One region of the Micromonospora sp. WMMD1082 genome, then DNA from elsewhere that is predicted to be linked to it. Evidence: riboswitches for the same ligand, from Rfam matches in the RefSeq annotation. Region 1 holds a riboswitch; the other holds the start of a gene.
What was found. Region 1 has a riboswitch for cobalamin ahead of metE (5-methyltetrahydropteroyltriglutamate--homocysteine S-methyltransferase). Riboswitches for the same ligand answer to the same signal wherever they lie in the genome.
Positions count from the first base shown of each region.

Region 2: linked by a shared signal. The riboswitch ahead of thiI (tRNA uracil 4-sulfurtransferase ThiI) and the one ahead of metE (5-methyltetrahydropteroyltriglutamate--homocysteine S-methyltransferase) in region 1 are both predicted to bind cobalamin.

Region 1 is NZ_JARUBM010000002.1:5,449,817-5,456,805, forward strand. Features, by position in the region: gene O7615_RS25050 (ribonucleoside-diphosphate reductase subunit alpha) at 1-208, shown strand, start outside; gene O7615_RS25055 (ribonucleotide-diphosphate reductase subunit beta) at 205-1,254, shown strand; cobalamin riboswitch at 1,323-1,553, shown strand; gene metE (5-methyltetrahydropteroyltriglutamate--homocysteine S-methyltransferase) at 1,661-3,898, shown strand; gene O7615_RS25065 (hypothetical protein) at 4,123-4,398, opposite strand; gene O7615_RS25070 (helix-turn-helix transcriptional regulator) at 4,999-5,835, shown strand; gene O7615_RS25075 (DUF397 domain-containing protein) at 5,847-6,041, shown strand; gene O7615_RS25080 (EamA family transporter) at 6,119-6,989, opposite strand, start outside.
Region 2 is NZ_JARUBM010000002.1:3,746,088-3,753,076, reverse strand. Features, by position in the region: gene O7615_RS17370 (enoyl-CoA hydratase/isomerase family protein) at 1-325, shown strand, start outside; gene O7615_RS17365 (AMP-binding protein) at 315-1,745, shown strand; gene O7615_RS17360 (thioesterase family protein) at 1,742-2,146, shown strand; gene O7615_RS17355 (amidohydrolase) at 2,143-3,741, shown strand; gene O7615_RS17350 (GNAT family N-acetyltransferase) at 3,732-4,397, shown strand; cobalamin riboswitch at 4,444-4,662, shown strand; gene thiI (tRNA uracil 4-sulfurtransferase ThiI) at 4,788-6,104, shown strand; gene O7615_RS17340 (hypothetical protein) at 6,101-6,403, shown strand; gene O7615_RS17335 (MerR family transcriptional regulator) at 6,494-6,989, shown strand, end outside.

The sequences.
Region 1 (6,989 bases):
GCTCTCCTCGATGTACCTGTACGCCTGGAAGTCCGGGCTGAAGACCACCTACTACCTGCGTTCGCGCCCGGCGACGCGGATCCAGCAGGCCACCGTCGCCGTCACGCCGACCGCCACCCGGGCGGTCACACCGCTCGTCACGGTGACCGACGACGAGGCGCTGGCCTGCTCCCTGGAAAACCCCGAAAGCTGCGAGGCATGCCAATGACCACCGTTTCCGAACCCAGCACCAGCACCAGCAGCGCCGGCTCGCGGCACCTGCTGCTCGACCCGGGCATGGACCTGACCCTGCGGCCGATGCGCTACCCGCACTTCTTCGACCGGTTCCGGGACGCGATCAAGAACACCTGGACCGTCGAGGAGGTCGACCTGCACTCCGACCTCGCCGACCTGGCCAAGCTGTCCCCGGCGGAGCGGCACCTGGTCAGCCGGCTGGTGGCGTTCTTCGCCACCGGCGACACCATCGTCGCCAACAACCTGGTGCTCAACCTCTACCAGCACGTCAACAGCCCCGAGGGTCGGCTCTACCTGTCCCGCCAGCTGTTCGAGGAGGCGGTGCACGTCCAGTTCTACCTCAACCTGCTGGACACCTACGTGCCCGACGAGCAGGAGCGGTACGAGGCGTTCGCCGCGGTGGAGAACATCCCGTCGATCCGCCGCAAGGCCGAGTTCTGCTTCCGCTGGATCGACTCGATCTTCGAGCTGCGGGAGCTGAGGACGCGGGACGACCGGCGGGCGTTCCTGCTGAACCTGATCTGCTTCGCGGCCTGCATTGAGGGCTTGTTCTTCTACGGCGCGTTCGCCTACGTCTACTTCCTGCGGTCCCGGGGGGTGCTGCACGGTCTCGCCTCCGGCACCAACTGGGTGTTCCGCGACGAGTCGATGCACATGGCCTTCGCCTTCGACGTGGTCGACACCGTGCGCCGGGAGGAGCCGGACCTGTTCGACGACGACCTCGCCGGCCAGGTACGCGAGATGCTCGCCGAGGCGGTCGAGTGCGAGGTGCAGTTCGCCGAGGACCTGCTCGAACAGGGCGTGTCCGGGCTCTCCCTGACCGACATGCGCGAGTACCTCCAGCACGTGGCCGACCGCCGGCTCGCGCAGCTCGACATCGCACCGCTGTACGGGTCGAAGAACCCGTTCGCCTTCATGGAGTTGCAGGACGTGCAGGAGCTGTCCAACTTCTTCGAGCGGCGGGTGTCGGCGTACCAGGTCGGGGTGACCGGCACGGTCGCCTTCGACGACGACTTCTGACCGACGCCGCACCAACGGCCGCCCGGTGACGATCTTCTCGATCTCGCCGGGCGGCCCGCGGGGCGCATATGATGGTCAACGGTGTTGGTTCGTCCCGGCCCTGGCGGTGGGGACGTCGTAAGAGGGAACCCGGTGCGAGACCGGGACTGCCCCGCAGCGGTGAGTGGGAACGACCGCCGTCAACAGAGCACTGGACCGCGAGGTCTGGGAAGCGACGGCCAGTAGGCGACCCGGTGTCACGAGGTGACCCGGTGTCAGGCCCACGAGTCCGAAGACCTGCCAGCGCTGCGCACGCCGCCGGTGTGCGCCGTCGGCGGCCTCTCGGGAGGGCCAGGGCGGAAGCCGGTACCCGACCTACCTGCCTCCCCTCCCGTGCCGCCGGGCACTTCGAGGGAAGGACCCCTGGATGACCACCGCATTTGGTCGCAGCACCGTGCTCGGCTACCCGCGCATCGGCCCCCACCGCGAGCTGAAGAAGGCCGTGGAGGCGTACTGGGCCGGCACCGTCGACGCCGGCGATCTGGAGAGCACCGCCGCCCGGCTCCGGGCCGAGGTCTGGCGTACGCTGCGCGATGCCCGCCTCGACGCGATCCCGTCGAACACCTTCTCCTACTACGACCACGTGCTCGACACCGCCGTGGCCGTCGGCGCGATCCCGGCCCGGTTCGCCCGGCTGGGCCTGTCGGCGCTGGACACGTACTTCGCCATGGCCCGGGGCGTCGACGCCGAGCCGGCGCTGGAGCTGACGAAGTGGTTCGACACCAACTACCACTACCTGGTGCCGGAGATCGGCGCCGACACCGTCTTCACCGCGAACCCGGCGAAGGCGCTGGGCGAGTACGCCGAGGCCCGCGAGCTGGGCATCACCACCCGACCGGTGCTCGTCGGGCCGGCCACGTTCCTGCTGCTGGCCAAGGGCGACGATCCGTTCGCCCGCCTCGACGACCTGGTCGAGACGTACGCCCGGATCCTCACCGCGCTGGCCGAGGCGGGGGTTGCCTGGGTGCAGCTGGACGAGCCCGCCTACGTCGCCGACCGTAGCCCGGCGGAGATCGACGCCCTTCGCCGCGCGTACACCCGGCTCGGTGAGCTGGCGCGGCGGCCGCAGATCTTCGTGGCGACCTACTTCGGCGAACTCGGCGACGCTCTACCGGCCCTGCTGGACACGCCGGTCGAGGCCATCGGCCTGGACCTGGTCGCCGGGCCGGGCAACCTGCACCGGCTCGCCGCCGCCGGCCCGCTGGGTGGCCGGACCATCGTCGCCGGCCTGGTCGACGGCCGCAACATCTGGCGTACCGACCTGCGGGCCGCCGTCGCGGCCGGAGCGACGGTCGCCGGGCTGGCCGACCAGGTCGCGGTGGCCACGTCCTGCTCCCTGCTGCACGTCCCGGTCGACCTGTCCGGCGAGACCCGCCTCGACCCCCAGTTGTCCGAGCGGCTCGCGTTCGCCCGGCAGAAGGTCGACGAGGTCGTCCTGCTCGGCCGCGCGCTGCGCGACGGCACCACCGCGTTGCCCGCGCCGTTGCCGCCCATCCCGGCGGCCTGGCGCCACGACGACGTCCGGGGACGCCTGGCCGCGCTGCGCCCCACCGACCGGCAGCGCGGCGACTACGCCAGCCGGGCCGCCCGGCAGCAGGACCGGCTCGGGCTGCCGGAGTTGCCGACCACCACGATCGGGTCGTTCCCGCAGACCGCCGAGCTGCGCAAGGCCCGGGCCGCGCACCGCGCGGGCAGCCTCGACGACGCGGGGTACACGGCGCGGATGCGCGCCGAGGTCGAGCACGTCATCCGGCTACAGGAGCGGCTGGGACTGGACGTGCTCGTGCACGGCGAACCGGAACGCAACGACATGGTGCAGTACTTCGGGGAGCAGCTCGACGGGTTCGCCGCCACCGAGCACGGCTGGGTGCAGTCGTACGGCTCCCGCTGCGTACGCCCGCCGATCATCTACGGCGACGTGGCGCGGAAGGCGCCGATGACCGTCGCGTGGTCCACCTACGCGCAGTCGCTGACCAGCAAGCCGGTCAAGGGCATGCTCACCGGCCCGGTCACCATCCTGGCCTGGTCGTTCGTCCGGGACGACCAGCCCTCGGCAGACACCGCCGACCAGGTCGCGCTCGCCCTGCGCGACGAGTGCCACGACCTGGAGTCCGCCGGCATCCGGGTCATCCAGGTCGACGAGCCGGCGCTGCGCGAGACGCTGCCGCTGCGCCGGGCCGACCAGCAGGCGTACCTGGACTGGGCCGTCGCCGCGTTCCGCCTGGCCACCAGCGGCGTCGCCGACGACACGCAGATCCACACCCACCTCTGCTACTCCGAGTTCGGCGAGGTGATCACCGCCATCGACGCGCTCGACGCCGACGTCACCAGCATCGAGGCGTCCCGCTCCAAGATGGAGGTGCTCGACGACCTCGCCGCGATCGGCTACGGCCGGGGTGTCGGCCCCGGGGTGTGGGACATCCACTCACCCCGGGTGCCGCCGCAGGACGAAGTCATCGAGGCGCTGCGCCGGGCCGTCGCGGCGGTGCCGGCCCGGCGGTTGTGGGTGAACCCGGACTGCGGCCTGAAGACCCGCGGCTACCCCGAGGTCGAGGCGTCCCTGCGGCACCTGGTCACGGCCGCCACCGAGGTACGCGGAACCTGACATCGTTGCGCCGGGCGGTCCTTCCGTACGGGACCGCCCGGCGCGCCACGGCAGGGGCAGCCACTGCACGTTGGCTGCCCACACTGCCGTACCGCTGTCCGCAACGCTGCCGCCGCGAAGGCGTGGCACCCCGTGTGGTTGTCTGCCGACGATGGCGCTACGGAACTCCACACGTTCTCGGCCGATCCGGAGGCGCGGGACAACCGCCCATACGACTGAGATCGTCACGCGCCGGCTGGGAGCCTCTTCCGCCTCGGTTGCCCGACCATCACGGGTGTCGGGGCGATCCGCAGCCCAGCCGGCTGGACGAAGATGGCCCGCCGGTTGACCGCTTCCCCTGCCGGGTTCAACTCGTAGCCTTCGAGCCAGATCCACCCGTCGTAGGTGGTCCGATCCAGCACCCGGATCACGCGGAACAGGATCGGCCGGAAGAACTGCACGCTGGCCTCAGGCCCTACACGGAGCAGGTCGCCAGCGCGGAGTGTGGTCACGGTAGCCATCCGAGGAACCTTCGGTGCAACTGCCCGGCCGGAGCCCATCCCATGTCCTGACTGGCTGCCAGCATGCACGAGCCCAGGTAGAGCGCCAGGGACACCGGAGCCTTGTCGTACTCGGCTTGCAGCTCAGCCCGACGGGTGCGGCATGGCCAGGGAGCACCACACCCGGCACAGGTCCAGATGGGCAGCACCGGCCCGTGCGCGGTCATGGCGCCTCCCTCGGCCAGTAGCCCCGGTTGATTGGCACCCGGTACGTGGCTCGGCAGCGGAGATCCCGTCCGCATCGGCAGGTCGCCCGCCTGGGGATGTGATTCCACGTCGGACGGTGCCTGCGCGCAAGCGTGAACGCTGCGCCAAGCAGGAACTGGTCGTAGGTCATGTGCCGGCTCATCTGGCCCCCTTGTCGATAGGGGCGCGGCAGCCGGGCCACGCACGGTCATCCGACCACCACACCCGGCAACACCGTCCCATGCACGAGGGCAATCCGCAATATGCGGATCGTCGACTTTCCTTCTGCGTGTCTGCGAAGGGAAGTCAGGTTTTTCGCATGGCAAGATGACGGTCATGCCTCCACGTCAGAGCCCTACCGTCAGGCGCCGACGCTTGGCGCTGACCCTCCGGCAACTCCGTGACAGAGCAGGGATCACGTCAGCGGAAGCGGCGAGGCGCGTCGACCATGACGCGAGCTGGCTCAGCCGAATCGAGACGGCCGAGGTCCGGCCACACCCGAACGACGTGCGGGCCCTGCTGTCGCTGTACGGCGTGGAAGGTGCCCAGGCCGAAGCAGTGATCGCGGTAGCTCGTCAGGCGAAGCAGCGCGGGTGGTGGCAGCGGTACAGCGACGTCTTGCCCGACTGGTTCGCCGCGTATGTCGGGATGGAGTCCGAGGCGTCCGTCATCCGCACCTACGAGTGCCAGATGGTGCCCGGCCTGTTGCAGACCGAGGAATACGCGCGGGCAGCCTTCGAGGGTGCGCCGGTCCCGATGCGAGACGGCGAGGTTGAGCGACAGGTCGCGCTGCGGATGGAGCGGCAAGCCATCCTGACGGTCGACGACCCGCCGATGCTCCGCGTGGTCATCGACGAGGGCGCGGCCCGCCGGATGGTTGGCGGTCCGGAGGTACTGCACCAGCAGCTCACACGACTGGTGGAGGAGTCCACACGGAGCAACGTCCAGATTCAGCTGCTGCCTTACTCGGCTGGCGTCGGGTTCGATGGCAGTTTCGTGATCCTCGACTTTCCGCCGATGCCCGAACCCTACCCGGACGCAGCCGAGGAGCGCATGGTCTACGTCGACACCCTGACCGGGGCGCTATACCTGGAACGTCCAGGGGAGATCGCCGCCTACGCCGCAGCGCACGAACAACTACAAGCCCTTGCGCTGGCACCCAAGCCCACGCGAGATACGCTGCGTGCGATTGCAGCAGACCTGATCACCTAGGAGGCCACGGCATGGACCTGCCTCGCGTCACCTGGCGCAAGAGCACCAGGTCCGGCTCCAGCGGCAACTGCGTCGAGGTCGCCACACCGCCCCAGGTCGTCATGGTCCGCGACAGCAAGGACCGGCAGGGCCCAGTGCTGTCCTTCACCGCCGACCAGTGGGCCGGCTTTGTCCAGGGAATCAAGACCGGCAGCCTCGACGCCTGAGCAACGGCAGACCTGACATCGCCGCGCCGGGTGGTGCTCCCGCACGGGACCGCCCGGGCCGACACGGCAGGGCGGCGTCAGCGGCGCGTGGCAAGGACCACGCCGGTGAGGCAGAGGGCACCGCCCAGCAGGGAGAGCGCCGCCGGCATCTCGCCCAGCAGCGTCCAGGAGAGCAGGACGGTCACCGGCGGAACCAGGTAGGTCGTGGCGGTGGTGCGACCCGCGGTCCAGTGGGACAGGACGTAGCCCCAGGTCAGGAAGCCGATCGCGGTCGGGAAGACGCCCAGGTACAGCATGCCGAGGGTGGCCGCTGGCGGGGCCGTGGCGAGTTCCCCGAGCAGCGCGGGGGCGAACGGCAGCAGGGCCACCGTGCCGGCCAGCGCGCCGAGCCAGGTCATCCGCACGGCGTCCACGCGTGCCAGCAGGCGTTTCTGGAGCAGCACGCCGAAGGCGTACAGCATGGCGGAGAACACCGCCAGCGCGACGCCGACCTTGTCGGCGTGCCCGGTGAAGCCGCCGGCGGCGATCAGAGCCACGCCCGCGAAGGCGACCGCCACCCCCACGCCGAGCCGGCCGGTGAGCCGCTCGCCCAGGACGAGGATCGCGGCCACCGCGACCAGGATGGGCGCGACCGCCACCAGCAGTGCCGCCGTCCCGGCGTCGACCAGCCGCTCGGCGGCGTTGAGCGCCACGTTGTACCCGCCGAACCAGGCCACGCCCCAGAGCGCGACGAGCCCCAGGGTCCGTCCACCGGGCCGGCCGGAGCGGCGGGACGCCGGGCCGCCCGGTTCCGGCGTGCCGTGCCCCGGGCGCCCGCTGCGGCGTCGGGCGCCGGTGGTGAGGGCCACGAACGCGCTCAGCGCGATGCACGCCGCCGCCATCCGGCCCAGCGCCATGGCGCCGGGGGAGTAGTCGTGCCCGGCGAACCTGATGCCGACGAACGCCGAC
Region 2 (6,989 bases), 1.7 Mb from region 1:
CCGACTGCTGCCGCAGCTCGTCGGGCTGGCGAAGGCCCGCGAGCTGCTGCTGTTCGGCGAGCGGGTCAGCGCCACCGAGGCGCTGACCATCGGGTTGATCGGCCGGCTGGCGCCGGCCGGCGGGCACGAACGGCTCGCCGGCGAACTCGCCGCCGTCCTGGCGGGTCGGCCACCGATGGCGCTGCAACTGGCCCGACGCGCCCTTGACCTCGGCCTCGACGGGACGTTGGCGCAGGCGCTGACCGTCGAGGCCGACCACGCGCTGCTGACCACCTGCAGCGGAGAACACGCCGGTCCCCGTGCGGAGTTCGCGGATGGCCACTGAACCGCCTGGTGACCTGGTGGCGCTGATCCGCCGCGCCGCCCGGTGGTGGCCCGACCGGATCGCCTGGCGATTCGACCTGGCCCCCGCAGCCGTCACCTTCGCCGACGTGGAGAGGCTCACCGCCGGGTATGCCCAGGCACTACGCTCCCGCGGCGTCCGCGCCGGCGACCGGGTAGCGGTGATGCTGCCCAACGGACCGCAGTTTCCGCTGGTGTGGCTGGCGCTGGTGCGCCTCGGCGCGGCGATCGTTCCGATGAACGTCCGGTACCGCAGCGCTGATGCCGCGCACGTCCTGGCCGACTCCGCAGCGAGTACCGTCATCACCACCGGCCAGCACCGCCCGCTGTTCGAGGCTCTGCCCGACCCGCCGTCGGTCCAGCTCGTCGAGGCGCTGACCCCGGAAGACGGCTTCGCGCAGCAGCCGATCGATCCCGCCGCCCCGGTCAACGTGCAATACACCTCCGGTACGACGGGCCCGCCCAAGGGCTGCCTGCTGTCGCACCGGTACTGGCTGACCCTCGCGACCAGCCTGGTCGAGGAGTTCCCCCACCTCACCGACCAGGATGTGATGCTCACGGCGCAGCCGTTCAGCTACGTCGACCCGCAGTGGAACGTCGTGACCGCGCTGCTGGCCGGCGCCGAGTTGGTGATACTCGACGGCTTCCATCCGAGCCGGTTCTGGTCAGATGTCCGCCGCTACCGCACGACGTACTTCTACTGTCTGGGGGCGATGCCGACGCTGCTGCTGGCCATGCCCACGGGTCCCCGTGATCATGACCACCGGGTCCGTGTCGTGCAGTGCTCGGCGATCCCCCCGAACCGGCACGCGGAGTTGGAGCAGCGGTGGGGCGTGAAGTGGTACGAGGCGTTCGGCATGACCGAAACCGGAGCCGACATCCGGGTCGGTCCGCAGGAGCACGACGAACTTCGCGGTACGGGCTGTCTGGGTCGGCCGGCGACCCACCGGGAGGTCATGATCTCCGCCGACGGGGAGCTGCTGCTGCGCGGTCCCGGCATGTTCGACGGCTACCTCGGGCATCCACCACCGTGGCGAAACGGGTGGTTCCCCACCGGCGACCTGGCCCGCCTCGACGAGCACGGCAGGGTGTACCACGTCGGCCGGCTCAAGGACATGATCCGTCGTGGTGGGGAGAACATCGCCGCCGCCGAGGTGGAGCAGGTCCTGATGGACCACCCCCAAGTCCGGCTTGCCGCCGTCGTGGGCGTGCCCGATGACCTGCGCGGCGAGGAGGTCAAAGCCTATGTGGTGGGCACCGCCACCGTTGAGGAGTTGCGCGGGTGGTGCGGGCAGCGACTGGCCACGTTCAAGGTGCCGCGCTACTGGACGTTCTGCGACGACCTGCCCCGTACCCCGTCTGAGCGGGTTGCGAAGGCACAGCTCGACCGGAGCGCGCCATGACCTTCACCTTCGACAGTGACGTCTTCTTCGACGAGTTCGATCCGAACGGGCATCTGCACAACGCCCGTTTCCCAATCCACGTCGAGCGCGCGCAGTCGGCTCTGTTCGAACAGCTGGGCTTTACCGCCGATCGACCGGCAGAACGAGCCGCCGACCTCTGCTACGTCGTGCGGGAGCTGCACCTGGAGTTCCTCGCCCCGGTGACCGTGCCCGGCACCATGACGGTCGCCCTGACCGGCACCCGGCTCGGCACCACCAGCGCCGCCTACGCCTTCCGCTGCGGCACCGACCCGGTCTACGCCCACGGCCACCGGGTGATCGTGAAGGTGGATCCCGACACGAGACGGCCAGCACCGTGGAGTGACCGATTCCGCAGCGCCTTTCTGGGGACCCCGCGATGAGCGTGGCGGACCTCCTGCTCACCAACGCCCGCGTCATCACCGTCGACGGTCCGGACGCCACCGCGGTGGCGATCAGGGATGACCGGATCGTCGCTCTCGACGTGGTTCCCGCCCGACAGGTGATCGACCTGGCCGGGGCCACCGTGGTCCCCGGATTCCACGACGCGCACAACCACATGGCCTGGTACGGGCTCACCCTCGACGAGATCGACCTGCGGGTGCCCACCCTCCAGGCCCTGCTCGCCGCCGTCGCCGAACGCGCGGCGCACGCACCCGCCGGTACCTGGCTGATCGGCAGCGGCTACGACGAGAACAAGCTCGGCCGGCATCCGCACCGCGACGACCTGGACGCCGTCGCGGGCGAGCACCACGTGCTGCTCAAACACGTGTCCGGGCACATGTGCGTGGTCAACTCCCCGGTGCTGCACCGCCTCGGCCTGCACCAACGGGCGCGCGTGGTAACCGGCGGGAGCGTGGTCACCGACCGCGCGGGCAGACCCACCGGCCTGCTGCAGGAGCAGGCGCAGAACCTGGCCCACGAACTGGTCCTGCCCTACCCCATCGATGCGGTGACCACCGCCATCGACCGGGCCAGCCAACAGTTTCTGCGGGAGGGCATCACCAGCGTGGTCGAGGCCGGCATCGGCGGCGGCTGGATCGGTAAGAGTCCCATCGAGCTGGCCGCCTACCAGAACGCCCGGGAGCAGGGCCGGCTGCACGTACGGACCGAACTGATGGTCGCGGCCGACGCGCTGCATCCGCTCGCCGGTCACCCGGACGACGACATCAGCCTCGGTCTGGACCTCGGCATCCGTACCGGCTTCGGCGACGACAATCTGCGCCTGGGTCCGATGAAGATCTTCCTCGACGGCTCCCTGATCGGCCGCACCGCGGCCCTGACCCAGGCATACACCGACCTGCCCGGCCAGACCGGGTACCTCCAACAGGACGAGGCCCGGTTACGCGCGACCATCCTGGCCGCACATCGCAGCGGCTGGCGGATCGCCGCCCACGCCATCGGCGACGCGGCGATCGACCTCGCACTGGAGGCCTACGCCGAAGCTCAACGACAGCAGCACCGCCCGGACGTACGTCACCGCATCGAGCACTTCGGCGTGGCACGGCCGGACCAGCTACGCCGTGCCGCCGCCTTGGGGGTGGTGCCCGTACCCCAGGCGCGCTTCGTGACCGAGATCGGTGACGGGATGCGGCAGGCACTCGGAGCCGATCGGGTGCCCTGGGCCTACCGGCTGCGGTCTCTGCTCGACGCCGGGATGGTCCTGCCTGGCAGCTCCGACCGACCGGTGGTCACGGGCGCACCACTGCGCGGCATCCAGTCGATGGTCACCCGCCGTACCGCGTCAGGAGTACCGTTCGCAGCCGAGGAAGAGATCACGGTACGGCAGGCGCTGCGCGCCTACACCCTCGGTTCCGCGTACGCATCCCGCCAGGAACACCGCACCGGTTCCCTCACCGTCGGCAAGCTTGCCGACCTGACCGTACTCGGCGACGACCCTACGGCGGTCTCGCCCGATCGCATCGCGGACATCCCGGTGCTCCGTACGATGATCGGCGGCACGTTCCGATGGACCTGATCCCGGCCGACAGCCTCGACGGCGTCACCCTCGCAGACGTCGAGGCCCTCTACACCAGCAGCTTCCCGGACAGGTTGCGGGCACCGTTTCCCGACTTGCTCCGCGACGACGTGACCGTGGCGGTCATCAACGGCACACTGGCCGGGTTCGCCGTTTCCCGCGACCTCGCGCACACTCCGTGGGTGTTCCTGCGCTACTTCACCGTCGCGGCCCGCGGCCGTGGGCTCGGCACACAGCTGTGGCGACGGCTGTGCCGCAGGTGGGCTGCGCATGGCCGCAGCTGGGTGCTGCTGGACGTCGAGGATCCCGACGAGCCCGGAATCGACCACACCGACCAGACCCTGCGGCACCGGCGCGTCGCCTTCTACCGCCGACTGGGCGTCCAGGTGCTGCCGATTCGGGACTACGCGCCACCGCATCAGACGGCAGCGCATCCGCTGCGGCTGCTCGCTGCCGACACCCGCGCGGCGGCAACTGCGCCGCTGCACACTGCGCACCTTCGTGACGTCGTGCTCACCGTGTACCGGCACCGATACGGTCTGCCGGCAGACGATCCGATCGTGCACCGCACGTTGCGCTCCAGCGGTCTGCTCGACACTCCGCATCCTCAGCCGAACGGCGACATCGCAGACCGGGCCCGTCGAACCGGCCCGTGACGGCGATACCGTTCCAGTGGCGGTCGGTCCGCCCGGTCCGACACGATATCCTTGCCTCGCAGCCGGTCCGCGGTGGCATCCAGTCATGGCGGCGCAAGAGGGAACCCGGTGTGAGTCCGGGACTGCCCCGCAGCGGTGAGTGGGAACGACCGCCGTCGAAGACACTGGGCCCGATCCGGGTCTGGGAAGTGACGGCCAATAGGAACACCGGGTCCCCCGGTCACGCCCACGAGTCCGAAGACCTGCCCGCTGCCCACATGCACGAGGCATGTGGCGGACTCGGTGACCTTCGAGGGCGGGTCGACCATCAGCGTCAGCACGCTATCCGTGCTGCGCTCGATCGCGCCCCCTCCCCTGCCGAGTCCCTGCGGCTCGCAGAAGGAGACCACGGTGCATGCGTCATCGATCCGAGAACACACCCCGCCCGGCAACGGCCCGGCGACCAGCGCTAGCGGACAGCACTGTCTGCTGCTCAAGCACGGGGAGATGTTCCTCAAAGGCCGCAACCGGAAGCGATTCGAAGATCGCCTCGATGCGAACCTGCGCGACGCGCTACGCGACATCCCCGCTCCGGTGCGGATACGCACCAGACCCGGCGTCACCGTGGTGCGAGGAGCCGTCAACCAGCCACAGCTACTCGACCGGGTGCGACGCGTCATGGGCATCAGAAACATCCACCCCGCTATCGAAGTACCCGCGGAATGGGACGACGTCGCCAACGCCGCCGTCGCGCTCCTGCGACCGCTTCGGGTCACCGCCCCAGCACTTACCATCGCAGTTCGCGCACACCGGCGGGACAAGACGTTCCCGATGACCTCCAGCGAGATCGCGGGGACGCTCGGGCACCACCTCTGCCGCACCACCGGCGCCACCGTCGACCTCACCACACCAGATGTGCAACTCACGGTAGAGGTAGCCGAACGGCGCTGCTTCCTGTCGATCCGACGCCAGCGCGGGCAGGGCGGTCTGCCCGTCGGCACCAGCGGACGCGCACTCGTGCTGCTCTCCGGCGGCTACGACTCACCCGTCGCTGCCCACCGCGCCATGCGCCGTGGCCTGCGCTGCGACTTCGTGCACTTCACCGGCGCGCCCTACACCGGCCCGTCCTCCGCCTACAAGGCCTACGCGTTGGCTCGGGAACTCAACCGCTACCAGCCGCCGGGCCGACTGCACATCATTCCCATCGGCTCCGCGCAGAAGATGCTCGCCCTCGCCGGTACTGGCCGCTTCCGCACCATCGCCTACCGGCGACTCATGCTGCGGGTCGCCGACGCCCTGGCCAGCAACACGCCGGCACAGGCTCTCGTCACCGGCGACAGCCTCGGCCAGGTGGCCAGCCAGACGGTGACGAACCTCGCCACCGTCGACGAGGCGATTCGCAGGCCCGTGCTACGGCCGCTCATCGGCTGGGACAAGGAAGAGATCATCCAACAGGCCCGCACCATCGGCACTGCGGACATCTCCTGCCTACCCGACGAAGACTGCTGCCAACTTCTGGCCCCGATCTGGCCCGCCACCTCATCACACCCGGACGACCTGCGCCGGGCCGAATCCCGCCTCGACATGCAGTCCGTGGTCGAGAAGCTGATCGCCGACGACCACTGCGTACGCCCACAGCCGTACGGGCCCGCCGCCCATCCTCCGGGGATCCGGGCCACGCAGACGCCCGGCACCCCTGTTCCGCCCGACGAGCGGAGCACCCGATGAGCAAGCCCCTCCGACCCCGGCGCGCGACGATCGATGGCGAAGACCTCATCGTGCTGCCGGTGGCCGACTATGAACGTCTCGCCACCGCGCGACGGCAACTCGGGGCACGCGAAGCCCGATTCCGTGGCCTGACCGGCCAGGTCCGGGCCCTGACCAGCCTGCTCGCCGACATCCAGCAGATCCTTGTCGACACACCGGCCTGCTGCGAGACCCACCGCGATATCGACAGTCAGATCGGCGACCTGCTGCGCTCGCAGCGATTCCCACAACCGGCGCCCACCCCCGAACCGAAACGATGAGTCCGTCCACATCCATACCTGTCCGACCACCGAGACTGCCACTCCCGTCAGCTACGGGACCTGGTCAGTGACCATGTGGCGGGGGCGCAGGTGAACGACGACCAGCCTCGTCAGCCCACGCCGGCAACCGGCCGGCAGGACACCCCGGCGCCCCACGATCCTGACGTCCGGATCGAATCGGGACTACCCGCCGGGGCACTGGCCCGTCGGCTCGGTGTGGCACCCACCACCCTACGCTCCTGGCACCAGCGGTACGGGCTCGGACCTACCGGCCACCGAGCCGGCCAGCACCGCCGCTACACCCCACACGACGTAGCCATGCTCACGGTGATGGCCCAGCTGACCGCGCGTGGCCTGTCCGCCGCCGAAGCCGCCCACCGGGCCCGCCGGCAGACGACACTGCCACCGGCCGACCACCCTGCCGGCGACCCCCGCACCCAGGCCGCCGCCCGCGGTGTCGCCCGCGCCGCTCGCCGCCTGGACGTGCTCACCCTGCGCGAGACGTTGACAGCCGCGGTCACCACACACGGAGTGGTGCACACCTGGCACACCCTGGCCGGCCCCGCCTTCACACACATCAGCCGAG